3 regions of the Marinomonas algae genome follow, and region 3 is predicted to be linked to each of the others. Evidence: predicted binding sites of a transcription regulator. Region 3 holds the regulator's gene; each other region holds the start of a gene.
What was found. The regulator FNR, encoded in region 3, switches genes on or off when oxygen is low (the NO sensors DNR and NnrR bind a similar motif). The targets are predictions, from matches to a motif close to TTGATNTANATCAA.
Positions count from the first base shown of each region.

Region 1: a site for FNR is predicted at 5,953-5,966, ahead of ACMUMQ_RS15625 (cytochrome ubiquinol oxidase subunit I). Genes of this name have one in related genera too.
Region 2: a site for FNR is predicted at 2,931-2,944, ahead of trhP (prephenate-dependent tRNA uridine(34) hydroxylase TrhP). Genes of this name have one in related genera too.

Region 1 covers NZ_JBLIXK010000017.1:3,724-13,749, forward strand. The annotation lists gene hrpB (ATP-dependent helicase HrpB) at 1-69, opposite strand, end outside; gene ACMUMQ_RS15595 (mechanosensitive ion channel domain-containing protein) at 237-788, shown strand; gene ACMUMQ_RS15600 (hypothetical protein) at 876-1,151, shown strand; gene ACMUMQ_RS15605 (ion transporter) at 1,270-2,112, shown strand; gene ACMUMQ_RS15610 (EamA family transporter) at 2,121-3,017, opposite strand; gene ACMUMQ_RS15615 (hypothetical protein) at 3,147-3,284, opposite strand; gene cydB (cytochrome d ubiquinol oxidase subunit II) at 3,284-4,297, opposite strand; gene ACMUMQ_RS15625 (cytochrome ubiquinol oxidase subunit I) at 4,297-5,748, opposite strand; gene ACMUMQ_RS15630 (sensor histidine kinase) at 6,114-8,024, shown strand; gene ACMUMQ_RS15635 (sigma-54-dependent transcriptional regulator) at 8,014-9,381, shown strand; gene ACMUMQ_RS15640 (hypothetical protein) at 9,517-10,026, opposite strand, start outside.
Region 2 covers NZ_JBLIXK010000001.1:366,972-376,997, reverse strand. The annotation lists gene ACMUMQ_RS01735 (DUF938 domain-containing protein) at 45-629, shown strand; gene trxC (thioredoxin TrxC) at 725-1,171, shown strand; gene ACMUMQ_RS01725 (YfhL family 4Fe-4S dicluster ferredoxin) at 1,207-1,458, opposite strand; gene trhP (prephenate-dependent tRNA uridine(34) hydroxylase TrhP) at 1,468-2,835, opposite strand; gene ppsA (phosphoenolpyruvate synthase) at 3,062-5,461, opposite strand; gene ACMUMQ_RS01710 (pyruvate, water dikinase regulatory protein) at 5,744-6,547, shown strand; gene rnr (ribonuclease R) at 6,929-9,496, shown strand; gene rlmB (23S rRNA (guanosine(2251)-2'-O)-methyltransferase RlmB) at 9,539-10,026, shown strand, end outside.
Region 3 covers NZ_JBLIXK010000015.1:42,728-52,753, forward strand. The annotation lists gene aroC (chorismate synthase) at 1-756, opposite strand, end outside; gene prmB (50S ribosomal protein L3 N(5)-glutamine methyltransferase) at 760-1,674, opposite strand; gene ACMUMQ_RS15425 (GumC domain-containing protein) at 1,724-2,503, opposite strand; gene sppA (signal peptide peptidase SppA) at 2,704-3,744, opposite strand; gene ACMUMQ_RS15435 (HAD-IIIA family hydrolase) at 3,748-4,392, opposite strand; gene ACMUMQ_RS15440 (MaoC family dehydratase) at 4,460-4,879, shown strand; gene ACMUMQ_RS15445 (hypothetical protein) at 5,074-5,382, shown strand; gene ACMUMQ_RS15450 (CBS domain-containing protein) at 5,429-6,022, shown strand; gene tusA (sulfurtransferase TusA) at 6,348-6,581, opposite strand; gene ACMUMQ_RS15460 (alpha/beta family hydrolase) at 6,632-7,216, opposite strand; gene hemN (oxygen-independent coproporphyrinogen III oxidase) at 7,391-8,761, shown strand; gene ACMUMQ_RS15470 (fumarate/nitrate reduction transcriptional regulator Fnr) at 8,783-9,544, shown strand; gene ACMUMQ_RS15475 (adenine phosphoribosyltransferase) at 9,570-10,026, shown strand, end outside.

The sequences.
Region 1 (10,026 bases), on a different contig from region 3:
TTCATGATGCTGACTCAGCTGGTGTTTCAGGTCAGGAATCAGTTGGAAAATAGGCAGTTCGTTAGGCATAAAATCGCTCGTTGATGTGCTTCGTCTATCATAGCGTTTTTAAGCGGCTAACGCAGATCAAAATGAGCTTTACAGAGTCATTCAGAGGGATTGGCAATTTGCTAAACTCAGGTATAGTTCGGTTTTACTTCGTTACTTGTGCTTTTAAAAAGCCATAGGACAAAAATATGATGATACAAATTGGTTTGCTTATTTTATTGGTTGTGGGTTATGTGATGTTTTCCCGCTTTCTTAAATCTTCCATTACCTTACTAGGCCAGAAGAAGTCGGTTAACGAAGTACGTGTGACCTATGTTTCTAAAATGCTTAATCTTGGCTTTACAGCTGTTTTCATCTTGTTGGTGTGTTTAGTTTTGGGCGTAGGATATGGGCAGTTGGCGATTTTCTTTTCGTCTGTGTTTGCTGTTGTCGGTGTTGCTCTGTTTGCCCAATGGTCAATCCTTAGCAACATTACGGCCAGTTTGATTATCTTCTTCGGCTTTCCTTATCGCGTGGGAGATTGGGTGAAAGTAGTCGATAAGGACGATGAAATCTTAGGTCAGATTATAGAAATCTCGACCTTTCATGTGATCATCAAACGCTTATCTGACGATATCGTAACGTATCCAAATAGTCTGATATTACAAAAAGCAGTAGTGCGCTTCACTGACCAAAAAGCTGCGGAAGCCGTGAGCCAATTCAACAAAGAAGAAAAAGAGCCAAAAGACTCGGCCGAATAGTGTTGAACAAAAAACAATCAATTTTTTAAGATCTGGCTTACTTATGTCATACTAAGAGACTTTCATCGTATTGAAGGAGAAAGTCTCGTGAAATCTGATCCAGAATCTCTGCTAAAAAATAACGATGCGCTTATTCATTCTGATGCAATGAAAGTAAAGTCCCATGCGCAACGGCCTCAAGAAGATTGGGTGCTTCATACCTTAATGATAGAAGGTTATGACGTACCATTTCGATTCAAGCGCCAAGGAAAGTACCGTACGTTACGAGGTGCTCGCGTAAATTTAACCTACTATCCGACTCAAGAAATGGTCGCGGGTATTCCTGTCGAAATCATGAAAGTTGTGCGTGTAAAACGCACTTAATTGGCAAACTTTACAGCTAAAATCACTTCTACTTTTATTTTTGATGATATGAACTTAATATGGCGTCACCTTGTCTTTTAGATGAGCTATTTTGTTTTATATTAGGTGTGAAAAAATAATGGAAACGGTATTTTCTGGACGCTTGCTAGCTAAGATGAAGCGCATTGAGCGAAGCGTTTGGTTTCAAGGTTTTATCATCGGCATCATTATTGTTGCTGCGTTAACCGTAGGAGCAAAAACCTACCCTCTACCTTACAGTGTTGAACTGGCGATCAATTATCTAGACGCTTTCATCACGGTATTTTTCTTGGTAGAAATCAGCTTGCGTTTCATGGCTTGCGACGACAAACGTCGATTCTTAAAAGACCCATGGAACTTATTCGACACTATTATTGTGATTGGCAGTTTGGTGCCTCTCTCAGACACAGACATGATTCTGGTTGCTCGTTTATTACGAGTCTTCCGAGTGCTGCGTTTGGTTTCGATTATTCCCGATCTGCGCTTTTTAATTAATGCCTTGCTAAAAGCCATTCCCAAAATGGGCTATATCGCGCTTTTGATGTTTATCATTTTCTACATCTTTGCGGCGGTTGGTTCTATCTTCTTCGATCAGGTGAATGACGAATTATGGGGCGACATCGCCATTTCTATGCTGACTCTGTTCCGCGTTGCCACCTTTGAGGATTGGACAGACGTAATGTACGAAACAATGGAAGTCTATCCAATGAGCTGGATCTTCTACATTGTCTTCATTTTCTTAACGGCGTTTGTGTTTTTAAACATGATGGTCGGTGTTGTGCTTGATGTTATGACCAGAGAAACCGCGGAAAAAGAGCAAGAAAACCAAGACAATCATCACCATGCCTTGGTTCAACAGATCGCGGAGTTACAAGCTCAAGTCGCGCGATTGTCCGATAAAATCGATGATTCACACAAAGCATCATCGCAAGATAAAGAATAAGTCTAAGTCTAAGCTTGCTGGTTGGCTCGACGAGCTAACCAGCGCCCGCCTAATGTATTCATAATTAATCCAGCCAACACCAAGGCGATGCCAATCCACTGATACGAGCCGATTTTCTCATCTAATATCCACGCGGTGGACGTGAGTCCGACAACCGGAACACCAAGCGTCAGTGGCGCAACGGTTCCTGCGGAATAACGGGACATCAAATAGCTCCATAAGCCGTAACCCATAATGGTCGCAACGACAGATAAGTAGGCGAGAGTGGCCATGGTTTGCCAATCAATCTGAGTGATGTTGCTCCACATAACATCGCTGCCATCGATAAAGTAAGAGCCAATAAAGAAGGGAATAGGTGGAAACCAGCAAGACCAAACAATGAGGTTTACGTTCGACTCATAACCTTTTCGACTGATGGTTTTTGTGACGATATTACCGAATGCCCAGCTTGATGCCGCCGCTAAAGTGATACCAAAACCTATCGCAGTCATGCTTGTGTCTTCGCCATGCAAGCCAATAACTGCTAAACCTGAAGCCGCCACACCAATGGACAATAATTGATAAGGGCGCACGTATTCTTTGAAAAATAGAGCGGCAAACAACAGAGTGAAAATAGCCTGAGATTGCAGAACCAAAGAAGCGAGTCCAGCAGGCATGCCAAATTCCATAGCGGTAAATAGGAAAGCAAATTGTCCGAAGTTTAAGGACAAACCGTAGGCGAGCATCCACTTTAGCGGCGTTTTAGGGCGAGCGAAAAAGAAGGAGCCGATCACCGCAATCACAAGAAAGCGTAAGCCACCCAGCATCATTGGGGTTAAGTCGTCGAGCCCCCAACGAATCACCACAAAGTTAAAGCCCCAAGCAAAAATAATCGCAAGACCGAGTAACATATCTTTTGGTGTCATGGGGAACCTTAACGTTGAATAAAAAGGAATCGCCTACTTTAAGTGGTTTCGTATGAGAATCCCATGTACACATCAAGGAAAAATTAAGCAGACAGATTAAAAGGCATTTTTAAATCTGTCTGCTGAGTCTTAGGAGGGCAAACCTGTCATTAAAAGTTTGATGCCATAAGAGGTGCAAATCACAGCGATAAAACCTGCACCATAGAGCAATAAAAACCATTGCCAAGATTTCAGTTCAGCGAGTTTGTCTTTCAGTCGTTTCGCCATTAGTAACCCTCCTGATAATCTTCGACCTTGCCTGCGAATACGCGATAACCCCAAATGGTATAAGCGCAAATCAGCGGGACGAAAATACACACGCCCGGTAGCAAGAAGAGCAAGCTGGAATCTGGCGAAGCGGCGTCCATAAAGGTTAATTGTCTTGGAATCAGGTAAGGAAACAAGCCTACAACCAAGCCTGCAAAACCTAACAAGAAGAGTGCGGAAGCACACCAAAAAGGACGGCTTTCTCTGCTGTTATCTTGATGCGCTTTGTGTGCGCTGAGGTCCTTCCATACAAAGAATGCAGCGGCCAAACTTAGGAGTGGCAAAGGTGACAATAACAGGAAGTTGTAATCGCTGAACCAACGCTCGCGGATTTCCACTTCGTTAATCACTGTCCACAGACTGACGGCGAGCATGGCTAAGACAGTGATGATGAGAAGTCGTTTGCCCAAATGCGCTGCATGTTGCTGAATCCTGCCGCGGCTTTTCATAAACAAGTAACACGCGGCCAGCAAGGCATAACCTGCCATCACAGAAAATCCGGTCAAGATGGAAAAAGGCGTTAGCCAATGCAAGCTAGACAAACTGCTCGTGTCTGAGGGAACGCCTTGAACCAAAGAACCCAGTAACAAGCCTTGGCAAAAGGCCGCAATAGCAGAACCTGAACTGAACGCCAAATCCCAATAAGGTCGAGAGGTGTTGGATTTGAAACGATACTCAAAGGCGACACCACGGAAGATCAAGGCAAACAGCATCAGCATGATTGGCAGATAAAAGATGGAGAGAATATCGCCATAGGCCGCCGGAAAGGCCGCAAACAGAATTACGCCTCCAAACACCAACCAAGTTTCATTGCCATCCCAAACATGTGAGATAGAGCGCATTAAATGGTCTCGCTCGCCACCTTGATTGAACCATGGATACAAGATTCCAATGCCTAGATCAAAGCCATCGAGCAAGACATACATAAAGATGGCGAAGCCTAAAACGAGGAAGTAGAAAAATGCCAAATCCATTATTGTTCTCCTTCTTTGTTTCGTGCTTGTGTATTTTGAGTGTCTTTATTATCAGCATCGTTTTCTTGTAACAGCTTCACCCACGCCAAAGCGTAACCGGGCGCTTTCATACCGATTAATTGCTGTTCTAAGGCGGCCATACTTGGTGGGCCTTTCTTGATTAACTTACGCATGAAGTACAGATAAACCCCAAGCAGCAAGGTATAAATCACCACGAAGACGATAAGAGTGAATAAGACTCGCTCGGCCGGTAATGGCGAGACGATTTCTGAGGTGCGTACCAAGTTGTAAACGATCCAAGGCTGTCGGCCGATTTCCACCACGTACCAGCCAGCCAACACCGCAATCACGCCAGCAGGTGTAAATAAGCTGACTAACGCGAGGAAAGGTCTGTTTTCGAACAAGCGACCTTTGCGGCGCAATAACAAGGCGAGTAGGGCGATACCCATCATCCCAAAACCAATGCCAACCATGACGCGGAATGACCAAAACACCAAAGGCACATTCGGTCTGTCTTCAGGTGGAACGGCTTTTAACCCTTGTACTTCGCCATCCCAAGAATGCGTCAGAATCAAGCTACCAAGGTTGGGAATGCCCACTTGGTAATCGTTGGATTCGGTTTCCATGTTCGGCATGGCGAATAACAACAAAGGCACATTGGCTTCTTTTTCTGGCCAAATACCTTCCATCGCGGCGAGTTTTGTTGGCTGATGCTCTTGCACGTTCAAGCCGTGCATGTCACCAATCCAGGCTTGCATTGGCGTCAATATCAAGGCGAACCACATGCACATAGACAAACCTTTTTTCGCAAAAGGAATGTTCTGCTTTTTCAATAAGTAATAAGCGCAAATGCCTGCAACAACAAAAGTGGCTGTGATAAAAGCTGCCATTAACATGTGTGTGAATCGATAAGGCATGGACGGATTGAAAATGATCGCCATCCAGCTTTCTACTTCAAATTTGCCATCGACGATTTTGTAACCCGCAGGCGTTTGCATCCAAGAATTCGCCACAATGATCCAAAAGGCTGAAATCCAAGTGCCTGTCATCACCACAAGGGTTGAGAAGAAATGCAGCTTGCGACCGACCCGCTGCCAACCAAAAAGCATGACGCCGAGAAAGCCCGCTTCCATGAAGAAAGCCGTCAGCACTTCGTACGCCATGAGCGGCCCTAAAATCGCTCCGGTCATTTCAGAGAATTTAGAAAAGTTAGTGCCGAATTCATAAGACAACACAATGCCAGACACCACGCCCATGCCGAAGGTGATGGCAAAAGGCTTGATCCAAAACTTGGCCAATTGAAGGTAATACGGGTTGTGTGTTTTCAGCCACAAGCCTTCCCAGATCGCAATTAAGGTCGCAAGACCAATCGTGATGCTGGGAAAAATAATGTGGAAACTCACCGTAAAGGCGAATTGAATACGAGACAAAATAGCAACGTCGAGATCCATAACCATTCCTAGTAAAAGTTGAATGTTAAAAAAGACAAGCGATGGTTATTCGTCGTTCTTGATGGCGATGGTGCGTATCTGTTGAAACGCCAAAGGAAAAACCGCCAAGCCTATAATGCTAAAAAGCGCGATGGCCTCTGTTAGAAAAAAACTCATGTTCATAATGTCTGCCCCATTAAGAATGTGTGATTAAGTCAGTAAAAATTGATCTAGATCAATCTATTAATAATGCTTATAGCAAACGAGAGGCCAATTTCTGGGTGTTTTTATCTTATTGATTTTAAAGGAATAAAATTTAACTTTGCGTGAGCCGTAAAAGAGGTTTACGATTTTGTCTTATTTTTAGTGTAAACGAGGTTTACAGTTTGACTCTTTCATTGATGTTTGAAATCGCTATGTTGGTGTCCAGCGTCTGCGGTATTTTGGTCGCGATTTGGCTTTTATGGCGAGCGAAAAAGCAGGGCGATTTACGCGCCTTGGCTGGCTTTGCCATCATGATGGCGATTTGGTGTTTTGGTCACGTTGCCTTGTTTCAAGGGTTTGAAAACCTTGGCATTCACATCATTCTCGCGAATCCTCTTATGCCGACTTTCTTCCTGCATTTTGCCATTGTGTTTGTAAATTCTGGCGCCGCGAAAGAAGCCATGCTCGACCGACTTCATAATGCGTTACCTTGGTTTTACGCCATCAGTTCGGCCGTTGTTTTGCACAGCTGGTGGATTGGCGCGGGCGACGTTGTTAGCACATTCGACACGCGTTCTTTTTTCGTTTTTACAGACGCAGGCACAGGAAACCTCGTATATACGGTTTTAGTGGGAATTTTGGCGCATGGGGTTTTACTCTTCGGTTGGTATCGCCATTCGGGCAATAAAAAACGCTCTATCTTGGCGATGTTTGGCGTTGGCGCGTGGGGGCTTTTACTGGCAACCAGTTTTGTGTTTCCGTCCTTTGGCATCAGTTGGTTTCCTTATCCTATGTTGCTGTTGCCAAGCTATTTGCTTTTGCTGGTTTATGGCGTGGTGCGTTATCAAATCTTATCGGTGAATGCCTTTGCGAACAGAGCCTTACTTTGGCTTGCCATGATGCTGGTGATTCTTTGTTTGATCGCGGTGATCAGCGTGGTGTCTGGACGACTGGGTTTGCAAGCTTTAGCGGACGTTCCAAGCTGGCAATTGTGGCTCTATTCTTTGCTTCTTTTAGTGACGACGGCGGTGATTTACCAGCCATTGAATCGTCTGATTTCTCGTTTGATTTATCCCGGCGCTATGTTGAATGAGCAAGTGCTGGAAAACTGGTCGAGCCGTTTAAAAGAAGCCCAAGATTGGCCCGCTCTTATCGCGCTAGGCGAAGGCTTGTTGTCTGCACAAATTCGTCGAACGGTTCAAATTAACATGCCATTTAGTAGTGAAATGACGACAAAGAGTGATTTGGCTATCACGCTTTCACAAGACCAAAATGGCTGGCGTTTTAGCTTAATCGGCTGGGAAGACGCCAGCCCAGGAATGCGCTTAACCGCGGAAGTCTTTGCGTCTCTTTATGCCAACAGTTGTGGCTTATTGGATCGATCTCTTGCTTTGGCCGCGGCGGAACGAAAGCGTCTGGATGAGCAACATCTTGTAGAACTTGGTGGTTTATCCGCCGCCATGGCTCACGAACTGCGCAACCCTTTGAACATCATCGCCATGGCGTCGCACGATTCACCGCCCGACACTCGTCAACACATTCAAACGCAATTAAACCGAGCCGATCGTCTGGTGAGCGATATGTTGGTGTATTCCGGCGGTTTGACGCTGCAATTGTCTCCTACGCCATTGCGAGCACTCATTGCTAGCGTATTGGCACAAGCGCCATTGGGGAATATTGGTTATGACATCAACGTGGACGAGACTTTGGAGTTGGACGCCGATCCTCAACGACTCCAGCAGGTGTTTATTAACTTGATCGATAACGCCACGGCGTTTTTGCGCAATCAGCCAGACGGTAAGTTGTCTATCGAGGCGAAAGCGGAAGCCGAATCCTTGATTATCCAAATACACAATAATGGCCCAGAGATTGATAAAACCCTGCAAGGCGACGCTTTGTTCCAACCTTTTGTGACCAAACGCGCTGGTGGGAGCGGGTTAGGGTTGGCGATTGTGCGGCGCATTATTGATGCTCATGGCGGCCGCATTTTTCATCGCGCCGATACTGAGTGGCCAGTGACATTTGAAATTGTTCTACCTAAGACACAAGCGCATAAAAAACCACAAGAACAGGAACAACAGAATGCAGAATAAAATTTTATTAGTGGATGACGAACCTGCATTCCGAGAGTTGGCAGGACGTTGGTTGGCGAAGCAAGATTATCATGTGAAAGCGGTTGGCAGCTTAGAAGAAGCCCGTGATGTGATCGGCAAATTTGACGCGGATTTGGTCTTGCTGGATTTGTCTATGCCGCCGCATTTTGATCCTCAAGTGACATTAGACGCCATGCCGGAATTTGAAGGTCGACCTGTGATTATTATTACTGGCCACGCGGATCGTGAACTGGCGCTAAAAGCCGTTGAATTGGGTGCTTGGGACTTTATCGCCAAACCCATTGATCCAGACATGTTGGCGGTCGTGGTGCGCCGAGCGATTACCAAAACCACGTTAGAGCGGGAATTAAACCAGCTCAAACAATCCACGCAACAAACTCAAGGCGCGGCGTCTTATATTGGGTATTCCGCCAGCTCGCAAAAAATTCGCGCTTTAATCGAACGCATTGCGCCAACGGACGTGCGTGTTTTAGTGACTGGGCCATCTGGCACAGGCAAAGAAGTGATTTCCCGCACCTTGCATGACTTGAGCCACCGAGCGAGTAAGGCGTTTGTTTCCGTCCATTGCGGCGCGATTCCAGCGGAGTTATTAGAAAGCGAATTGTTTGGCTACGTGAAAGGCGCGTTCACTGGCGCGGAGAAAGACAAAGTAGGCTTACTAAGCTTGGCCGACGGCGGCACATTGTTCCTCGATGAAATCGGCGAAATGCCACTGGCGATGCAAGTCAAACTGCTGAGAGTGTTGCAAGAAGGCACGTTTTTCCCTGTTGGCGGACGAGAGCAAAAACACATCGACATTCGAGTGGTCTCCGCGACCAACGCCGACTTACTGAGCAAGGTGCAAGAAGGCAGTTTTCGAGAAGATTTGTATTACCGCATCAAAGGCGTGAACATCGAAACCCAAGCCTTATCAGAGCGATTGGAAGATGTTCCTGTGTTATTACAGGCGTTTCTCAAACACTTAGAAACGCAGCAATCGAAAAACCTGCAACTCACGCCAGACGCCATGCAATGGTTTCGTGAGCAAACATGGCAAGGCAACGTGCGGGAACTCAGAAACGCCTTAGAAAGTGTTGCTTCCATCTGCCCAACAGGGCGCATCGCCATGGAAGACATTCAACTGCTTTACCCAAATGTCACCGCCACAAACCAGAGACAAACGCGTGACCATACCGCCAACAGCGACACCACATTGGACGAACAAGTCAAAGACCTCGAAATCCGCCTTATCCACAACGCATTAGAAAAACACCAAGGAAACCGCACCCAAGCCGCCAAACAACTCGGCATTTCACGACAAGGGTTGATCAAGAAAATAGAGCGATATGGGGTGTGATTACGTTGCTTGGGGTGGTTTGGTTTGAGGCGCTAGACAGGAACATAGCACGTTCGCTCCACGCGCAAGCGCGAGAAGTCGCTGAACTCTGCTATGTTCCTGTCTAGCTAAGAGTTTATCTTTAAAGATATTTACCTAAGCATCATCTGAGCCTGTGTCACCATCGATCCAATCTAAAGCAGAAGCAAGTTCGACGTAGTCTTGGTATTTTTCTAGCTTGATTTTGTCAAATTGACCTCTGTAATATTCAGCCTCAAACCAGAGCTTTCCATACTCTGAAGTTGAGTTGATTGGTAAACGATTCTTTTCGAGGTTATTTATAGCTTTATTAAGTTGAGAGGTTTCTTCGTACTGGGGGGTTCTGATAGGTCCTGTTGTAACAAAAAGTATGCTACTAGAGTCGCTTCCTAAAATATTTAAGTAGGTATGCTGAAAGTAATCGGTACAATTTATTTGAAGAGAAGGATGAGGATTACTTCTAAAAATTTTGTCAAAGATCCTTTTGGATTGACTGTGTTGTTTTGAAAAAAACTCTCTGTATTCCTCTAAACATACTTCAAAATTTAATATACATTGTTTATTTTCAAACCTTTCGCATAAGAATTTTTCCAATTTTATGTCGTTACCGTTTGTATCTTGATATTG
Region 2 (10,026 bases), on a different contig from region 3:
ACTCATTTTCCAAGTGGTTCTTATCTTCTCTCGGTATTTTTATTATGACTAAAAACTTTGCTCCTTCATGTGATCGAAACCAACAACCAATTTTAGATCAGCTTGTTGTGCATTTTCAGGGTTGCCAGCAAGTGCTTGAAGTGGGTTCTGGTACAGGTCAGCACGCGGTATTTTTTGCCAAGCATTTACCTCATTTAATCTGGAATACCAGTGATATGTTGGAGAACCATGACAGCATTAATGCATGGATGAAAGAAGCGAATTTAAGCAATGTGATAGCGCCTTTTGAATTTCATTTTGGTAAGAACGATTGGCCGGACCTTCCTTTAGATGGCGTTTTTACGGCGAATACCACGCACATCATGCAGCGTGATCAAGCAAAGTTGATGATGAAAACAGTGGGTGAGAATTTACCTTCCGGTGGCGTGTTTTGTCAGTATGGACCGATGAATGTAAACGGCGAATATACCAGTGAAGGAAATCGTGAATTTGACCAAAGTTTGAAAGCAGGCGGTTACGGTGGAATTTGTGACATTGCAGAATTAACGGAATGGGCAGAGAAAATGGCGCTTGTTGAAACCATTCCTATGCCAGCAAATAACATGTTATTGGTTTGGAAGGTGGCTTGAATTCAGGCTTGAAGAACACCATCCTATGATGCTGCCTGCGGTGTTTTAACAGGCGTTTTATATCACTCATTAATATTTTACATCTGAGGTTTAAGATGACGAATTCTCCCATTCAAATAGTTTGTCAAAGCTGCTATGCAAAAAATCGTCTGCCAAAAGAGAAATTGAGTGATAAGCCGCTGTGCGGGAAGTGCGGTAACCCTGTACTTGCCACTCATCCTATTGTGGGAAGTGATGCCAATTTCAGACGTTATATTACAGAGAATGCTTTGCCTGTGGTGGTGGATTTTTGGGCTTCATGGTGTGGACCGTGTCAGCAGTTCGCGCCTGTTTTTGAACAAGTCGCAGGAGAAATGTCTACGCAAGCCTGTTTTGTGAAGTTAGACACTGAGAAGAGTCAAATGATCGCTGGAGGTTATAATATCCGCTCTATTCCTACGCTTATGATCTTTCATCATGGAAAAGAAGTAGCACGTCTGTCTGGCGCCCTGCCAAAAGCGCAATTCAAGCAATGGCTTGCTCAGAATTTACCGACTATTTAACCGTATTTTATAGCGTTTAATGTTTCGTCCGGATATTAAACGTCAAAGTGTAACTCAACGAATTTCTCGTATAGGGCTTCTTCGGTTTCTCGTCTGTTTGGGTCTGGTTTCACACAATCAATAGGGCAGACGGCCACACAAGTGGGTTGGTCATAATGACCAACGCATTCTGTGCATTTGTCTGGATCAATAAGGTAAATCTTAGCCCCCATAGTAATGGCCTCGTTGGGACATTCTGGTTCGCACATGTCGCAATTGATACAACGATCATTGATTAATAATGCCATTGTTTGTCTCTATGCTGTTTTGCTTGCATGAGGTTGGCGAGTGGTTTGTCCTTCCGAGAGATTTCTCAGTAAGATTCCCATGGATGCATCGATACCTTGAGGGCAAGGAATGTTAACGATGTGACCACTGCCTTTGGCAACCTCGATGGCTCGTCCTTGTTTGTCGTTGAGCTCTGCTAGCTGAAAACTAACATTACCTTTCGGTGTCATAAGCTCTAATGAGTCACCGACACTAAAACGGTTTTTCACTTCTATAGTGAGAGCATTGCTGTTAGTTGAAATCACTTCACCAACGAATTGTTGGTGCTCGCTGATGGAGTTGCCTGTGTCGTAGTTTTGCATTTCCACATGACGATGACGTTGTAAAAATCCATCGGTGTAACCTCGGTGAGCTAGGTTTTCCAGAGTGTTCATCAGTTGGTTGTTGAAGCCTTTTCCTGCAACGGCATCGTTTATTGCTTGACGATAGACTTGCGCGGTTCTAGCGCAGTAGTAAAAAGACTTAGTGCGACCTTCAATTTTTAACGAATGAACGCCCATTTTTACCAAGCGTTCAACGTGTTGAATGGCGCGTAAATCTTTTGAATTCATGATGTAGGTGCCGTGTTCGTCTTCAAAAGCGGGCATGTATTCATCGGGGCGACCACGCTCTTGTAATAAGTAGAGCTGATCCGTTGGTTCTTGAATTTGTACGACAGAGGTTTGAGGTTGTATAGATGCATCGCTGCTGGCGATAATTTGTCCAACCTCGTCTTGTTTGGCGTCGTGAGCATTGTATTGCCAGCGACAAGCATTGGTGCAAGCGCCTTGGTTAGGATCGCGTTTGTTCATATAACCAGATAGCAAACAACGGCCAGAATACGCCATACATAAAGCCCCATGTACAAAGACTTCGAGTTCCATATCTGGCACTTTTAGACGAATTTCTTCAATCTCATCTAAAGACAATTCACGAGATAAAATGACGCGGGAAATACCTTGTTGCTGCCAAAATTTTACGGTTGCCCAATTCACTGCATTGGCTTGCACCGACAGATGAATTTGTTGATCTGGAAAGGCTTCTCGAACCATCATGATCAAGCCTGGATCTGACATAATTAGCGCGTCTGGATTGAGTTTGATGACAGGCTCTAAATCTTGAATATAGGTTTTCAATTTGGCGTTATGGGGGGCAATGTTACTCACAACATAAAGCTTTTTGCCTAAATCATGTGCTTCGTTAATGCCTATTTTCAGCTTTTCTAAATCAAATTCGTTATTGCGCACACGAAGAGAATAGCGTGGTTGCCCCGCATAAACCGCATCGGCGCCGTATGCAAAAGCATAACGCATGTTTTTTAATGAACCGGCTGGAGACAATAATTCTGGCGTAAACATAACACTCACTGATCGATGAAAAAACGCGCAGTTTACCTGCCCATTTATTCAACTCAAGATGTGTTGCTAGGATTGTTTGTTTAACTCATTGTGATTTGATTTAGGTCAAATTCTTATTGTATCGATAGCGAATGAATGCATTTTTGGAAGGTGTTTCAGATAAAAAAAGCCCCGCAAGTGCGGGGCCATAAAACTAGAGAGTAGCTAAGGAAGCCACGCGCTGTTGCTACACAGCATTCTGATCTAATGAAGTCGATTTCAATACTTCATCAAGATGCAGCCAGGTTTCGACAACGGTGTCAGGGTTAAGAGACATGCTCTCAATACCCTGAGCCACAAGCCAATCTGCAAAGTCGGCGTGGTCAGATGGGCCTTGCCCACAGATTCCCACGTATTTGCCTTGTTCGCGGCAGGCTTGTATCGCCATCGTTAGCAGTTTTTTCACTGCTGGATTTCGTTCGTCGAATTTGTCTGCGATTAAGCCTGAATCGCGGTCAAGTCCGAGGGTTAATTGGGTTAAGTCATTTGAGCCGATTGAGAAGCCATCGAAGTATTGAAGGAACTCATCCGCCAATAATGCATTCGAAGGCAGCTCGCACATCATGATGACTTTCAAGCCATTCTCGCCACGAGCCAAGCCTTGTTCTGCAAGCAGCTCAGTTACCTGTTGTGCTTCTTCTAATGTACGTACAAATGGAATCATGATTTGTACGTTGGTTAAGCCCATTTCGTTTCGGACTCGGCGAATGGCTTCACACTCTAGGGCGAAGCAATCACGGAAGGAGTCGTCGATGTAACGAGCCGCACCTCGGAAACCAAGCATTGGGTTTTCTTCGTCTGGCTCGAATAAAGGGCCGCCAACAAGGTTGTGGTATTCGTTTGACTTAAAGTCGGATAAGCGCACGATCACAGGCTTTTGCGAGAAAGAGCAAGCCAGTGTGGCAACGCCTTCAACAAGCTTATCGACGTAGAACTCGACTGGACCTGTGTAGCCAGCGATTCTGTGATCAATTTCTTCTTTGAGTGCTGGCGCCATGTCTGCGTAGTTGAGCAATGCTTTCGGGTGAATGCCGATCATGCGGTTGATGATGAACTCCAAGCGAGCCAAGCCAATGCCTGCGTTCGGTAGCATGGCGAAATCGAAGGCGCGATTCGGGTTGCCCACGTTCATCATGATCTTAACTGGTAGTTCAGGCATGTTGCCCACTTCCGATGTAATGACATCGAATGGCAATTCGCCTTGGTAAACAAAGCCCATATCACCTTGCGCACAAGATACGGTGACTTTTTGTCCGTCTTTTAAAACCTCAGTGGCATCGCCACAGCCAACCACGGCTGGAATACCAAGTTCACGGGCAATGATGGCAGCGTGACAGGTTCGTCCACCACGATTGGTGACAATCGCAGAAGCACGTTTCATGATGGGTTCCCAATCTGGATCGGTAATGTCAGTGACCAATATATCGCCCGGTTGGATGCGATCCATTTCTGCAATCGAAGACAGAACCTTCACTTCACCTGTGCCGATTTTGTGACCAATAGCGCGGCCAGTCATCAGCACTTGAGAAGTCTTTTTCAGGTTGTAGCGCTCCATGCTTTGGGCGTTACTTTGACTGCGTACGGTTTCTGGTCGTGCTTGAACGATGTAAATTTTTCCATCGATGCCATCTTTCGCCCACTCAATGTCCATTGGTCGTTTGTAATGGTCTTCGATGATGCAAGCTTGTCGAGCAAGGTCTTGGATTTCGGCGTTGGTCAACGCGAAGCGGTTTTGATCATCTAGCGCCACTGGAACGATTTTGACAAATTCGTCATCGCTGCCAGCTTCGGCGTATTCCATTTTCTGAGCTTTACTGCCAAGGCTTTTGCGCACAACCGACGGGCGATTCGCTGCAAGCGTTGGCTTGTGAACATAGTATTCGTCTGGGTTTACCGTGCCTTGCACGACCATTTCGCCCAAGCCGTAAGCAGCCGTAATAAAAACCACTTCATCAAAACCTGATTCTGTGTCTAGAGTAAATAAAACGCCGGATGCACCAATGTCACTGCGCACCATTTTTTGAATACCAGCAGATAATGAGACACCTTGGTGCTCAAAGCCTTGGTGAACGCGGTATGAAATCGCACGATCATTAAACAAAGACGCAAACACACGCTTGATGGATGCTTTAATGTCAGCCAAACCAACGACGTTTAAGTAGGTTTCTTGTTGGCCTGCAAAGGAAGCGTCTGGTAAATCTTCCGCCGTTGCAGATGAGCGTACCGCGAAGGATGTGTCGCTGGCGTTGTCATCACACAATAGGGCGAAGGCGGCTTCAATTTCTTGGTCGAATTCTTTAGAAAAATGGGCTTCTTCAATCCATGCTCGGATTTGCTCGCCTGTTTTGGCAAGTGCTTGAACATCGTCCACATTGAGAGCATTAAGTGCATCGTGGATTTTATCGTTTAGGCCGCTTTCTTCTAAGAAGCTTTGATATGCATAGGAAGTGGTCGCGAAACCGTTAGGCACTTGAATGCCAAGGTCTGTCAGATTAGAAATCATTTCTCCTAAAGAGGCGTTTTTGCCGCCAACTTCACCGACATCTTCTAAACGAAGATCTTTGAACCACTTCACAAATTTGCTCACAAGAAACTCCTATTATTTTTATGAGAGAAGGTTGCATCACCCTAATATTGGCTAGGCTGAACAATGCCTTCTATATTTTTTGGCTGATTGCCAACGAGACATCAGCGTTCATTCCTAGAGGTTGGTAGTGTTTCTCTAGCAATCTTGGTGCTTGTCAAAACGCTGTGTCTGGGGTCATTGTATGTAGAGGCGTTGCTTTGAATAAAATCGATTATTCGATGTAGTTTTATTTCAATCGAAAAAATAAATGTCGTTAGATAACAACAAAACAGGTGAAAACGGATGAAAGTGTATTTTGTTTCAGACGGGACAGCGATTACCGCCGAAGTGTTTGGCTCAGCGATGTTGTCATTTTTTGATGTGGCTGTGGAAACCCAAAGCGTGCCATTTTTGGTGACAAAAGATCAGGCAAATGGTTTGAAACAACAGATAGACTTGGAAGTTGAGCAAGGTTTGGCTTTGTTGGTTTTTTATACTATTTCTGATGTGGGAATTCGTGAGATTATTCAATCTTGCAACTGTCATTGCTACAACTTGTTTGGTGATTTGTTATCACCAATTGAGCAGGCGTTGGGTGTAAAAGCACAGCCAGCGGCGCAGAAAGCTCACGGCATGAAAGAGGGCGTTTATGATGGTCGTATCGACGCTATTAATTATGCTTTAGCAAACGATGACGGCGTTTCTGTTAAGAATTTCCAAGAAGCCGATATTATTCTGCTTGGCGTATCTCGCTCTGGGAAAACGCCAACCAGCTTGTATTTGGCAATGCAGTACGGAATTAAGGCGGCGAACTATCCGATCACCGAAGATGACTTTTCTTCTTCTGGGTTGCCTAAAGTTTTAAAAGAGCACAAGAAAAAACTGTTTGGTTTGACGATCGATGCTCAACGCTTACATGAAATCCGCACGGGAAGAATGGCGTCCAGCAAATACGCTTCCGCTCGACAATGTCGTTATGAAGTGGATGAAGTGGAATCTATTTATCGGCAAGAACGGATTCCATTTTTAAACTCGACTAAGCTTTCTGTGGAGGAAATTTCCACCAAAGTCATGGCGGAGATGAATTTAGTGCGTCACAGACAGTAATTATGAATGGCTGATCTATCTAATAATTCGATTAATGGCCTGTTTTGGGTGAAAAATACCGCAAAAGACTTGTGTAAAAGTCAATTTACCAAGACAAGAAGTTAAGGCGTCAGGTCAAAAAAGCCTGAAATATCGAGCAAATCGATCTTTTTGTTGTGTAATTACAAAATAACTCATCATAAAAGATGAAGATAAGGCTAAGTGCTTTGCTAACTTGGAGAGTATTTAATCAGAATGCTCTATAATATTGACTAATTGAACGTGTCAGAGGTTTGGGGCAAGAGATCACCAAACGAGGCAGATGTTCTAAATAATAAGATGTTCATATTTGAATTGTATAAAAGAGAGACGTCTTATCGAGAAACCAAGGATAACTATACATTGAGTAATAAAAAAATTAACGACCCACACATGCAACGAGAAGCGTCTAAGTACGATAACCCAGTACCAAGCCGCGAATTCATTCTAGAGTTTCTAGCCAGCCAAAATACAAGTATTGGTCACCTTGATCTATGCGAAAAGTTCGCGCTTACCGGTGAAGACGAAATAGAAGCCCTTCGCCGCCGCTTGATCGCCATGTGTCGTGATAACCAGTTAACCAGCAATCGTAACGACGAATATAAGCCGCTTTTAGAAAGTGAGCTGATCGAAGGTTACGTGCAAGGAAACAAAGAAGGCCACGGTTTCTTATTGCGTCCAAGTGACGACGATATTTTCTTGTCTGCCCGTCAAATGCAAAATGTGATGGACGGCGACAAGGTAAAAGTGCGTCTTTCTGGTCGTAGCGTAAAAGGTCGTTTAGATGGTGTTGTGGTTGAGGTGTTAGAACGTAAACACACTCAAATGGTTGGTCGTTACTATTTGGAAAGCGGTACGGCTTTTGTTACGCCAGAAAATCCACGCATCGCCCAAGACATTCAAATCACTACAGATTCTGGTTTGGCGCCAACTCATGGCCAATATGTTTTAGCTGAAATTGTCTCTTATGCAGAGCGTGGTAAACCAGCTCAAGGTCTTGTGAAAAAGATCTTAGGCGACTTTATGGCGCCTGGCGTTGAGATCGAAGTCGCTATGCACCGCTACGAAATTCCGAATGAGTGGCCAGTGACGGTTGAAAAGCAGATTAAAAACTTTGTTGCGGAAGTGGCAGAAGAAGATAAAGCGAATCGTGTGGATTTACGTGACACACCATTTGTCACGATAGATGGCGAAGACGCGCGTGATTTTGACGATGCGGTGTATTGTGAAAAAACACCAGGTGGTTGGAAGCTGTTTGTTGCCATTGCCGATGTTTCGCATTATGTGAAAAAAGATTCGCCATTGGATGAAGAAGCGATTGTTCGTGGTAACTCTGTTTACTTTCCTGGACGCGTTATTCCAATGTTGCCAGAAGTCTTGTCGAACGGTTTGTGTTCATTGAACCCAGACGTTGACCGTTTGGCGATGGTCGCGGAAATCTCTTTGACTTCCAGAGGCAAGATGCGCGGCTTCAAATTCTATGAAGGTTTGATCCGTTCACACGCTCGTTTGACCTATTCTAAAGTCGCTAAAATGATCGCAGCTGAACCAGAAGAACAAGGTTTAGAATTGCGCGAGCGCTACAAGTCGATTATTTCTCACATCGATGACTTAAATGGTTTATATCACACATTAAAAGGCGCTCGTGATGAACGTGGTGCAATGGAATTCGACACTGTCGAAACTCGCATGGTGTTTGATGAAAACTCTAAGATCGAACACATTGTTCCAGTAGAACGCAATGACGCTCATAAGCTGATTGAAGAATGTATGCTGTGTGCCAACGTAGCAACGGCGGAGCTTTTGATTAAGTCTGATTTGCCTGCGTTATTCCGAGTTCACGAAGGGCCAAAAGATGACCGCTTGTTAACCTTGCGTACTTATCTTGGTTTGCTTGGTTTGGAATTAACGGGCGGTGCTAAGCCGACACCAGCTGATTACGCTATGTTGTCCGAATCGATTAAAGATCGTCCTGATGCTCGTAGTATTCAAACTATGATGCTTCGTTCTATGTCTCAGGCCGTTTATCAAGCCGATAACATGGGGCACTTTGGCTTGAATTATGAAGCCTACACACACTTTACTTCGCCTATTCGTCGTTATCCTGATTTGTTAGTGCATCGTGCGATTCGTTATTTGATTCGTGGTGAAGGTCGTCCTGTTGTGCGTCAGGTTCATCGCGTAAAAGGTAGCCCAGAGCTTAAAAAACGTAAAATATATGGCTACGAACATGCGGATATGGACGGCTTTGGTGATTCTTGTTCTGTTACCGAACGTCGTGCCGATGAAGCGACTCGCGATGTGGAAGCATGGTTGAAATGTCAGTACGTTGAGCAACATCTTGGCGAACCTTTTGATGGTGTTGTGACGGCGGTAACTTCGTTCGGTTTGTTTGTTGAGCTACAGGGTTTATTCGTTGATGGTTTGGTGCATATTTCCGGTCTTGGGCAAGATTACTTTGTTCATGACATTGAACATCAAGCGATTGTTGGTGAGCGTACAGGACGTGTTTTCCGTCTTGGTGATTCGTTGAAAGTGCGTGTTTCGAGTGTGAATTTGGAACAGCGTAAGATCGATTTGAGCCTAGACGACACAGCGCCAAGAGCGCGTAAGAAGGTTGAACGTAACGATCAAACCGAGCTAGAAATGCAATTGGCTCAATTGCCTCCTATTGAATTAGGCGGCCGTTCTAAGCCGAAAAGCTCTGTAAAAGGTGCTGATGCGAAAGCCGAAGCGGGTAAAGACGCCAAAGAGTCGAACGGCAAAGCGAAGAAAAAGCGCCGTCCTCCTGTTTCTAAAGGTAAGCGTATTCGTCAGAAGAAATCGGCATCGGCTTCCTCTTCGAGCAAACCTGCTTCTTCTACCGCTAAAAAAGCGAAGAAGCCTAAGAAGCCAAAAAAGAGCAACGCTAAGCCAAAAGCGAAAGATTAATTAGCTGTACCAAGTACGATACATAAAAGAATAGAGTAAATAATGTCAGATTTAGAATGGATATACGGCATTCATGCCGTGGAAAATGCGTTAACTCAACAGCCAGAACGTGTGAAAGAAGTGCGTTTTCAAGAAGGCCGAGACGATAAGAAAAATCAGCGTTTGGTACAGCTTTGTAAAACCAATAAAGTACGTTACAGCATTGTTCCTCGTCGTGATATCGACCAGTTGTTCACTAAGAACAAAGACCGCGTTGTACACCAAGGTGTTGTGGCTTTTACCACAATGACAAAAGCCGGTAACGAAGCCGATTTGCATACCTTGGTTGCGGGCTTAGAAGAAAACCCTCTGATTATTATTCTAGACGGCGTTACTGATCCGCATAATTTAGGTGCTTGTTTACGAAGTGCTGATGCAGCAGGCGCTCATGCGGTTGTTATGCCAAAAGATAATTCTGCGCCATTGAATGCGACAGTAAGCAAAGTTGCCTGCGGTGCAGCGGAAAGCATGCCTGTTTTTTCTGTCACAAA
Region 3 (10,026 bases):
AATGACATCAAAACCATCACCAATTTCGACACCTTTAACCGCATTGATGCTCATCATGGCTTTCGCAATATCCGCATCTAAACGATCGAAAACCGGTTCGCCCAATCCAGGCATGATGTTTTTTGCGATTACAGTGATTTTTGCACCAACGGAATCTTGTTGGCGACGCAAATTGGTCATGTATTCTTCTAAGGCCGGTACCGCATCTGGATCTGGGCTAAAGAAGCTATTGTTATAAACTTGGCTGAGGTCTTTCACTTCCAGTTTGATGGGACCAAGCTGAGACAGAAACCCTTGAATTTCAATACCAAATTGTTGTTTTAAATATTTCTTAGCAATAGCGCCCGCTGCAACTCGCATTGCGGTTTCTCTTGCTGAAGAACGGCCGCCGCCACGATAATCACGAAAGCCATACTTCTGGTCGTAAGTGTAATCGGCATGAGCTGGGCGGAAAGTATCTGCAATGTTGCCATAATCTTTTGAGCGCTGATCTGTGTTTTCAATTAACAGACCGATTGGTGTCCCTGTGGTTTTGCCTTCAAAAACACCAGAAAGAATTTTAACCTCGTCAGGCTCACGACGTTGAGTTGTGTGTTTGGACGTACCTGGCTTACGAAGGTCTAAGTCTTTTTGTAGATCCGCTTCTGAAATTTCAATGCCTGGAGGGCAACCGTCAATAATGGCTCCCAATGCTAGACCGTGACTTTCACCAAAGGTGGTAACTTTAAAAAGAGTTCCGAATGTATTGCCTGACATAAGTTATTTTTGCTCTTGTAATAGTTTGCTTAATTCTTCTTTTGTTAGAATGAAAACGCCATTTCCACCCTGCTCTAATTCTACCCACATAAACGGTGTATTCGGGTAGGCTTCTTGTAATGCGTTTTCTGTATTTCCCACTTCGTACACTAATATACCGTCATCTTGCAGATAATTCGCCACTTGAGATAAAAATTTATGAGCAAAATCCAGTCCGTCATGTCCAGATGTTAACGCCAATTCAGGTTCGTTATGAAACTCTTCTGGCGCACTGGCGTAATCATCTGCATCAACATACGGAGGATTACAAATAATTAAATCGTATTGCTTATCTGGCAAACCTGTAAACATGTCAGAATGAATCGCGCTCACTCTGTCTTCCACCTGATGACGCACTATATTGTCATTGGCAATAATCAAGGCTTGTTTACTTATGTCTGTAATATCCACTTGAGCATCATCAAAAGTTAATGCTGCTGCGATACCTAAACAGCCAGATCCAGTGCACATGTCTAGAATATTTAATGGGTAGTTTTTCAGCCATGGAGAGAACTCACTTTCTAATAACGCCATAATAGGAGAGCGAGGAATTAATGTGTCTTTGGTGACTTTAAATGGCAGTCCCATAAACCAGGCTTCGCCTAATATATAAGGCAATGGCTCTCGTTTTGTTATGCGAGTATGCACACATTTTAAGATGCGTTTTTTTTCATCAATAGTGAGTGCGCAATCTAGCATATCACGATCAAAGTCTAACGGTAGTTTTAGGGTTCCCATGACAAGCTGAACCGCTTCATCCCAGGCGTTGTCTGTACCGTGCCCGTAAAATAAGTCGGCATTCTGAAAACGGCTGAATGTCCACCGGATAAAGTCTTTGATTGTTGATAAATCACGAATAGCTGATTGATTTTTGCTCATGTTCTCTCTTAATAAGAATGCGCTAAATATAAAGGGCGCATTATAGCGACTATTTCTCTGTGCCTCTATCTTTGTGTTCCTCTGCTTGGCTTTGAAGAATCTGAACAGACGAGGATAAGCTTTTTAATGTGTTCGTGATTTGCGCCCAATTTCGCTCTTCCTGCTTATTGGATTGTTCTTTTAAGCAGGTGATCTCATTGAATGCTTGTTGCTTTTCTTCCAGTGCTTGGGTCAGTTTGTTGTCCAGTTTGGCTAGGTCTACTTCTCTTTGTGATAAGTTAAGTCGAAGCTCAGCGCTCTCCTCTCTTTCTTGTTCAAGTTGCTTTGTTAGTACTTGATTTTGAGCCACTAGAGTTTGGTTTTTTTGTTCGAGCAATAAAGCTTGCTGTTCAAGTTCAAGGGCTTTTCGTTCTGCACTAGCGTGCCGTTCTTCAATTTCTTCATATGCTTGCTGAAGCTCAACCAAGGCACTAGACAGCGATAAATAACCACCTTCTATGGCGTTTTGCTTTTGTGTTTGATGTATTTCAAGGTCTGCGACTTTTTCATCGAGAAGTATTCTAAAGCTCTTGGTTAAATTTCTTGAGAAGTTCTTAAAGGCTGGCAGTAGCACTTCATCTAAATCTTTAAACTCATGCTCTTGCTGTTCTTTGTATATGACTTCCCATTCAGCAATCGCCTTCATGAGAGTTGTATTGGAACAGCGTCGACCGTCTTTGGTTAAGAAGAAGTCTGCGATCCTTGGAATATTTGGGAAACTGTTTCTTTCAAGAAGCTCCCAGCATGCTTGGTGGATTTCTTCATTCGAAATGTTCGCTTTTCGGGCCATGGAATTGCCTAAATTTAATTAAAAATAAATGAGATAATTATTTTATCAAATATATCTTTTGATGAAAACTTACTGACGTTTGTGTCCCTCTGCTTGTCTTTTTCTCTAACAAATTAAACTGACAAACCTGGTACTAGGCTGTGGTTAGCAACAGACAATAAAAAAGCTCCCGAAGGAGCTTTTTTTATTGCAGCTAGAATTTATTGAATGCTGCTTGTGTTGATTATTTTGGTTGCCATTTCAACGCCCAATTCTTTCGCAAGCTCTTTCCAAGATTCTTGCTTAGGCGCATATACAACAGGTTTGGCATTTGGAAAGCGCTGCTTCAATAAATTCTGCACACTTGCTAAACCATCAATAAGACCGATTTTGACCGCTTGCTGGCCGGTAAACACCATTCCACTAAACACATCGTCTGTGATGGTTAATCTATCACCGCGACCTTCTTTGACCGCATCAATGAACTGTTGATGAGTTTCATCTAACACGGCTTGCCATTTATCCTTTGCTTCCTCTGTCATTGGTACAAAAGGATCAAGGAAGGCTTTGTTTCTGCCTGCGGTAAAAGTACGACGTTCAACGCCTATTTTTTCAAGCAAGCCACTCGCATCAAAACCAGAAGAAATTACCCCAATAGAACCCACAAGGCTGGCTTTATTTGCATAGATTTCAGTGGCGGCCGCCGCAATGTAATAACCTCCTGACGCTGCCATATCTTCAACAACGACAATGATAGGCGTGTCCGGATAGTTTTCCTTTTTCTCTTGAATAGCATCATAAATAATGCCGGAATGTACCGGACTGCCACCAGGACTGTTCATCTCAATAACCACGGCTGTTAATCGTGGGTTACGATAAGCACTATCAATCAAGCCTACAAATTCATACGATTCTATATCCGAATCCGCTCCGATCACACCGCGCATCGGAATAACAGCAACAACATCTCCTTCAAATCCCACTTCCGGTAGGTTAGACCGCATAATCCACGTGGATATCACCGTGATCGTAATGGCCAAAGCGAATAATCGAAAAAATATTTTCCAACGTCTCGCTCTACGCTTTTCAACAATGTTTTCGCTTAAGGTTTTTTCAAGTAGAGACCAAATTTCTTTATTTGGATCGGTCTGGCTTTCAGTGGCCTCTACCGTTTCTTTAGGTTTTTCAGCTTCTTTTTTTTGAGCGCTATCTATATCTTGCTCGTGAATTTTTTTTTGATCTTCGTCTTCCGTCCAAGCCATTTTCTATAGTCCTAAAATATCTAATAGTTCATTAAAGTTGCTGATTAGCGCATGTGGCTGACAAGCTTGTAAACGGGCCGATTCATGAGCGCCATAAGTGACTCCTACGCTTTTCATCCCAGCATTTGTCGCCATGTTAAGGTCGTATTCCGTATCTCCAACCATGATTGCTTGATCCGGTGTTAACTTAAGTTCTGCCAATAATTCTTCTAGCATTAGAGGGTGAGGTTTTGATTGCGTCTCATCTGCGCATCGAGTAGCGATGAAATAATCCTTGGTTCCTGTGAGCCCCATTACTCTCTCTAAGCCTCGACGGCTTTTTCCCGTCGCAACGGCTAACTTAATATTGGTGTTTTGGAGTTTGTTCAAGGTGTCAATAACACCTTCATACGCATTGGGCGGAGTTTGATCTTTTGCCACATAAGTTTGCTTGTAATGCTCGATAATTGTATTGCGCTCAACAACGGGTAATTCTGGCCAAATAACCTGAACCGCCTTATCAAGAGATAAACCAATGATGTTTTTAACGTCTTCTTTATTGCGGTCTGGTGCGCCAGCTAATTGCGCTGCGTGCAGCATACTCTGACAAATTGTGTCGATAGAATCATATAAGGTACCGTCCCAATCAAAAATCACCAACTTAACCATAGATACCTCTTAAGAATAATGTGGCGAAAGTGTACCATAGCGTTAAATTGCAATATAAGGATAGGTAATGACTTCTGGATACACATTAGAACAACTTTCCATTGACCAAAGTGTTGAGTACCGCAAAATCGTCACTCAGGCTGACGTACAAGCTTTTGCAGATGTAACGGGCGACACTAACCCTGTTCACTTGGATGCTGAGTATGCGGCAACAACATCATTTGGGCAGCCTATTGCTCATGGCATGTTAACGGCTGGTTTTATTTCTGCCGCTATTGGCACAAAGCTACCTGGGCCAGGCTGTATTTATCTTGAGCAAACACTGAAATTTCGCTCACCTGTTTTTGTCGGCCAAGAAGTTGTCACCACCGTTACGGTAACAGACATCAATGAGCGTCGACGCCGTGCTACTCTTAAAACAGTTTGTGAATGCGAAGGTAAAGTTGTTGTTACAGGTGAAGCAACGATCATGCTTCCAGCTGCTTAACAAGATATAGATATATGCATTAAAAGAGCCTTTTTGGGCTCTTTTTTCTTTTTATAGCAATAAGAAGGCGTTGAGTTTTAACATTAAAAGTGGAAAGAAAGGTCATTTATAAAAAATAACTAGGATTTAAAAAGCGGCAGGCATATATTAAATGAAGTAGTTTTCTACTTAACATATAAAGGTTTGCCATAACTATGACTGCTCAACTTCTAATGATCATTGCCGTGATTTTATCGTCTTTATTGACGATATCTCAGCGTGCGAATGCTCAGGAAGTAAGCCAGTTTCGATGGTTAGAACCTAGTGTAGAGCAGCGTTTTAATGAAGTCATTGCGCCAGATCAAGAGTTAGACTCTGACAATAATTTTATAGCTTCATCTTTTAGTATTAGAAAACGTTTTTTCGAACTTACTAATACACTCTCCTCTTACTATTACTTTCCCAACAAAGAAAGCATTAATAGTAATATTAGTCCAAGGGCTCCCCCGTTTTCATTGATATAACTCACCCATATTTCACATTCATTTATTTTTTTAATGGGGTTTTACTATGAAAACACTTACTTATGTTTCTACAAAAAGCGTTAACGATCTTACTTGGCCTGCAGTAATCGAGAATATTACTATTTACTCATCTGCACTATCTGTATTTACGGACTTTGATAAAGCCGGCCCAAGGGTGATTGAAGCAAATACTCGTGCAGATGTACTTGTTAAATTGATGAAGAAAGAACATGTCCGCATGAAAATCGTTGTTGATGAAGACAACCATTTTGTTGGTATTATTAGTTTAGAAGACTTGTCTGAAGACGCTCTTATTAAAATGGTTGCTGAAGGCTATAAACGATCTGAGCTTATGGTTGCTGACTTAATGAGGCCAAAAGAAGAGCTACTTGCATTGTCTTATTCATCCCTAAAAAATTCAGACATAGAGTCTCTTTTATACAGCCAAAGAGAAAACCCTCTTCAGCACTTGTTAGTTATTGATGAAAACACAAAGACAATTCGTGGTTTGATTTCATCTAATGACATTGTGCGTCAGTTGAGATTAGACGTTGATGTTGCTTTTTCTAGCTTCGAGCACACATACCACAGCGCGATTCTAGGTCAAAAGTTTCAAGCAAAAAGACTTAAAGTTGCTTAAGGAAGGTGCGAATAAGTCTTCTGAACTTCAGTCTTATCAGAGAAACGGTCTATCAAGGCAAGAGTGAGTAGGAATGTTAATACCTTTCAATCACTCTTAACGAAGAGAAGCCGTTGTTCTGAAAGACCCGAAGGGCGTGAGCTAAACACTTTTTATTCTTTGTTAAGCTTCTTGCCAATATGTTCATATTGGACTGCGAAACTTGCCTCGAATTATAAAGGTTTATTCACACGCTGAAGCCAGTGGACTTGTTCGTACCTTCCTTAACATTTAAACGTGGTTTTTGCTCTTTAAATGCCTTCATATAAAAATATGAAGGCATTTTTTAGCTCGACTTCTTTTCTATCCAGTAGAAAAAGGTGTCACCTTCTTGCTCGTGATTGACCAGCGTATGACCTAGAAACTGGCAAAACTTTGGGATATCGCGTGTTGTTGATGGATCAGTAGCGATCACTTTAAGTACATCTTTCGCCCCTATTTTTCGCATTTCGACATGCAACATCATTACTGGCTCTGGACAAAGTAAGCCTGTTGCATCAAACACTGCTTGGTGTTCCATATAAATCCTCTTTTATCGCTCTTCTTCAAATAGGTTAAATGTAAAGCGGCTTACAGAATATCGTTAAGCCAAGTTTGTGTAATATCAGCCATATTCGAAATGGTTTCGGTGGCTGTTTTATTGTATTTCTTTAGCACTTTAAAATCATGGTCAGCACCTTCAATCCAAACAATGTTGACATTTTCAGGCAGTGATTGCTGCTTAACCCAATCATAAGAACCAAGTTGATCTCGTGTTCCTTGGATAATCAAACAAGGAACTTCCATATTCTCAAGGAAAGAAAGTCTGTGTTTTTCAGGCTTACCAGCGGGATAAAAAGGAAAACCAAAGCAAACAACCGCCTTTACCATAGGTTCTTTCGACAACTGTGCAGCAACACGTCCTCCCATTGATTTCCCAGCAACAACACAAGCAACTTCATTTTTTATACAGTCGGAGAATTCTGGAATAAGACGCTTAAAAGGCGGTGGTGGCCTTTTCTTTCCAGTGATTTCCACTTCTCGCATATAAGAAAAAGTGACGGGGATAATGGGCTGATTCATTTTGGCTGAAATCGCGTTACCTAGATCATTTAAGAAGCTATTGCTGTGGCCCGCACCAGCACCGTGAGCGAGATATAAAGGTATATTTTTCATGAATTTATGTACTAAAAATTAAGTTATCGTGATTATAAGAGCGCTTGAGGCCTTATCCAATCTTATTTAGGAAATGATTTAATTTTTACAGAGATGTCATATCTTGACCTGTGTCAGAAAAAGCCCCAGACCATAGGAGTAAACTGCTATTAGAAATTTTAATAGGAATACAACATGATTTGGGATTCTTCTCTTATTAATAAATACGATTTGGCAGGACCTAGATACACATCCTACCCAACGGCGCCGCAGTTCGATTCTGGTATCAGTAAGATTGCCTTGATAGACAAGATGATGATGCCTTCAGATAAAGCGTTGAGCCTTTATTTTCATATCCCATTCTGTGCGCATCTTTGTTATTACTGCGCATGCAATAAGATTGTGACGAAGCAGTATGAAAAAGGCGCAGAATATGTCGAACTTCTTGGTGAGGAAATGAGGCTTCGCAGTCTGATGCTCGACCATTCTAAAAAAGTTACACAATTGCACTTTGGAGGAGGTACACCTACCTTTTTGACAGAGGATCTGATTCGAGATTTATTCAAAACAATAAACCAGTATTTCAACCTAGTGAGTGATGGCTCACAAGATTACAGCATCGAAATCGACCCAAGAGAAGTGACCTCCTCTAAGTTAAAGCTGCTAACTGAAATGGGCATAAATCGAATTAGCATTGGCGTTCAAGACTTTGACAACAAAGTACAAGAGGCGATTCATCGAGTTCAATCTCTTGAAACCGTTTCTCAACTGGTTGAAGACGCCCGTGCAATGAACATTAAATCTATAAACTTTGATTTGATCTACGGCCTTCCCTATCAATCTCTTGAGGGCTTCAGAGATACCCTAGATAAAGTCATTGCATTATCGCCCGATCGCATTTCTTTGTTTAATTATGCCCATCTACCTGAAAGATTTAGATCACAAAAAAGGATACCAGAAGATAGCCTTCCTATTCCGAGCATCAAAGTGCAACTGCTGAGAATGAGCATTGAATACCTTATCGATGCGGGTTATGAGTACATAGGAATGGATCACTTTGCAAAACCTAACGACAGTCTTGCAAAAGCACAAAAGCAAGGCTTATTGCAAAGAAACTTCCAAGGCTATACAACTCACGCTGGAACTGATTTAGTAGCATTTGGTGTGTCTGCCATCAGTGATCTAAGTGGTGTTTACATCCAAAACCATACTGATTTAAGCCTATATCGAAGTAGTATTGAAAAAGGCCAATTGGCGATTAGTCGAGGCTATATCAGTGATTCTGATGACCGTATTCGCCATCAAGTTATTATGACCCTTATTTCTCAATTTGAATTAAATACTACGGCAATTGAGCAAAAGAATAATATTAGATTTTTTGAATATTTCTCAAAAGAGGTAGATAATCTTACCTCAATGATTGAAGACGGTATGATTGAAATACAGGACAATGGAATGCAGACCATTATCCGAGTGACAGAACGTGGTAGATTACTTATTCGCTGTATTTGTATGGTTTTCGATAAGTACCTAAACAACAATATAAAATACTCAAAAGTTATATAACATCAGGTCAGGGAGATTCACATGTCAGTAACACACGCACAGACACGATTTAACAGTACACTTACGTCTCAATGTCAGAATTGTAGCCTAAGTGCACTTTGCCTTCCGATCGCTTTAGCTGATGAGGATATTAATAAACTAGATCAAATTATTGAGCGCAAAAAGCCATTAAAAAAAGGTGACTTTTTATTTCGCCAAGGTGAAAAATTTGATTCTGTTTATGCTGTACGTTCAGGTACATTGAAAACCTTTAACATAACGTCCGTTGGTGAAGAGCAGATCACAGGCTTTTATTGCCCTAGTGAGTTGGTTGGCTTAAGTGGCGTGGATTCAGATACCTACCCAGTTTCTGCCAAAGCGCTTGAAACCACAACTGTTTGTGAGATTCCTTTTACTCATTTAGAAGAACTATCTGCCCAAATCCCTTCTTTGAGACATCAGTTATTTAAGGTAATGAGTCGAAAAATATCGGATGACCAACAGATGATGGTCTTACTAGGAAAGAAAAATGCCGATGAAAAAGTCGCATCCTTCTTACTAAATCTATCCAATCGGTTTAAAAAACGTGGTTACTCTGCTAGTGCGTTTCGACTTTCTATGTCTCGTGGAGAGATAGGAAACTACCTAGGTTTAGCCGTTGAAACTGTGAGTCGAGTGATTACTCGCTTTCAAAAAAATGAGCTAATTCATGTTGATGGTAAAGAGATTGAGATAGTCAATTTCCCTGAAATGCAAAAACTCGTTGGGATTGCGAGTGATTGTGGTAAAATCGCCAACATTTGATAAATAAATTAAGGCGTTACTGAATATGCTCTACGATGATTTTTACGTTAAGTCACTAATCCAAACAGTAGAAGACTGGCCAAAAGAAGGCATCAGCTTCCGTGATATTACTCCTATCTTTAGTGACCCTAAAGGAATGAGAATGGTCGTTGATGCCTACGTTCACCGCTACATGTCGTCTGATATTTCTCATATTGCTTGTATTGATGCTCGTGGTTTTTTGATTGCTGCAGTATTGGCTTATGAGCTGCAAAAGCCTCTTATCCTGATTCGCAAGAAAGGAAAACTTCCAGGTAAAACTGTTTCTCAAGCTTACGCTTTAGAATACGGTGAAGCTGAGCTTGAAATACAAGAAGGCGCGGTAAAAGCTGGTGATAATGTACTTTTGTTCGATGATTTAATTGCAACTGGTGGTACTTTGTTTGCCGCTATTAAATTGCTAACTGGACAAGGTGCGACAATCAAAGAAGTCGCTGCAATTA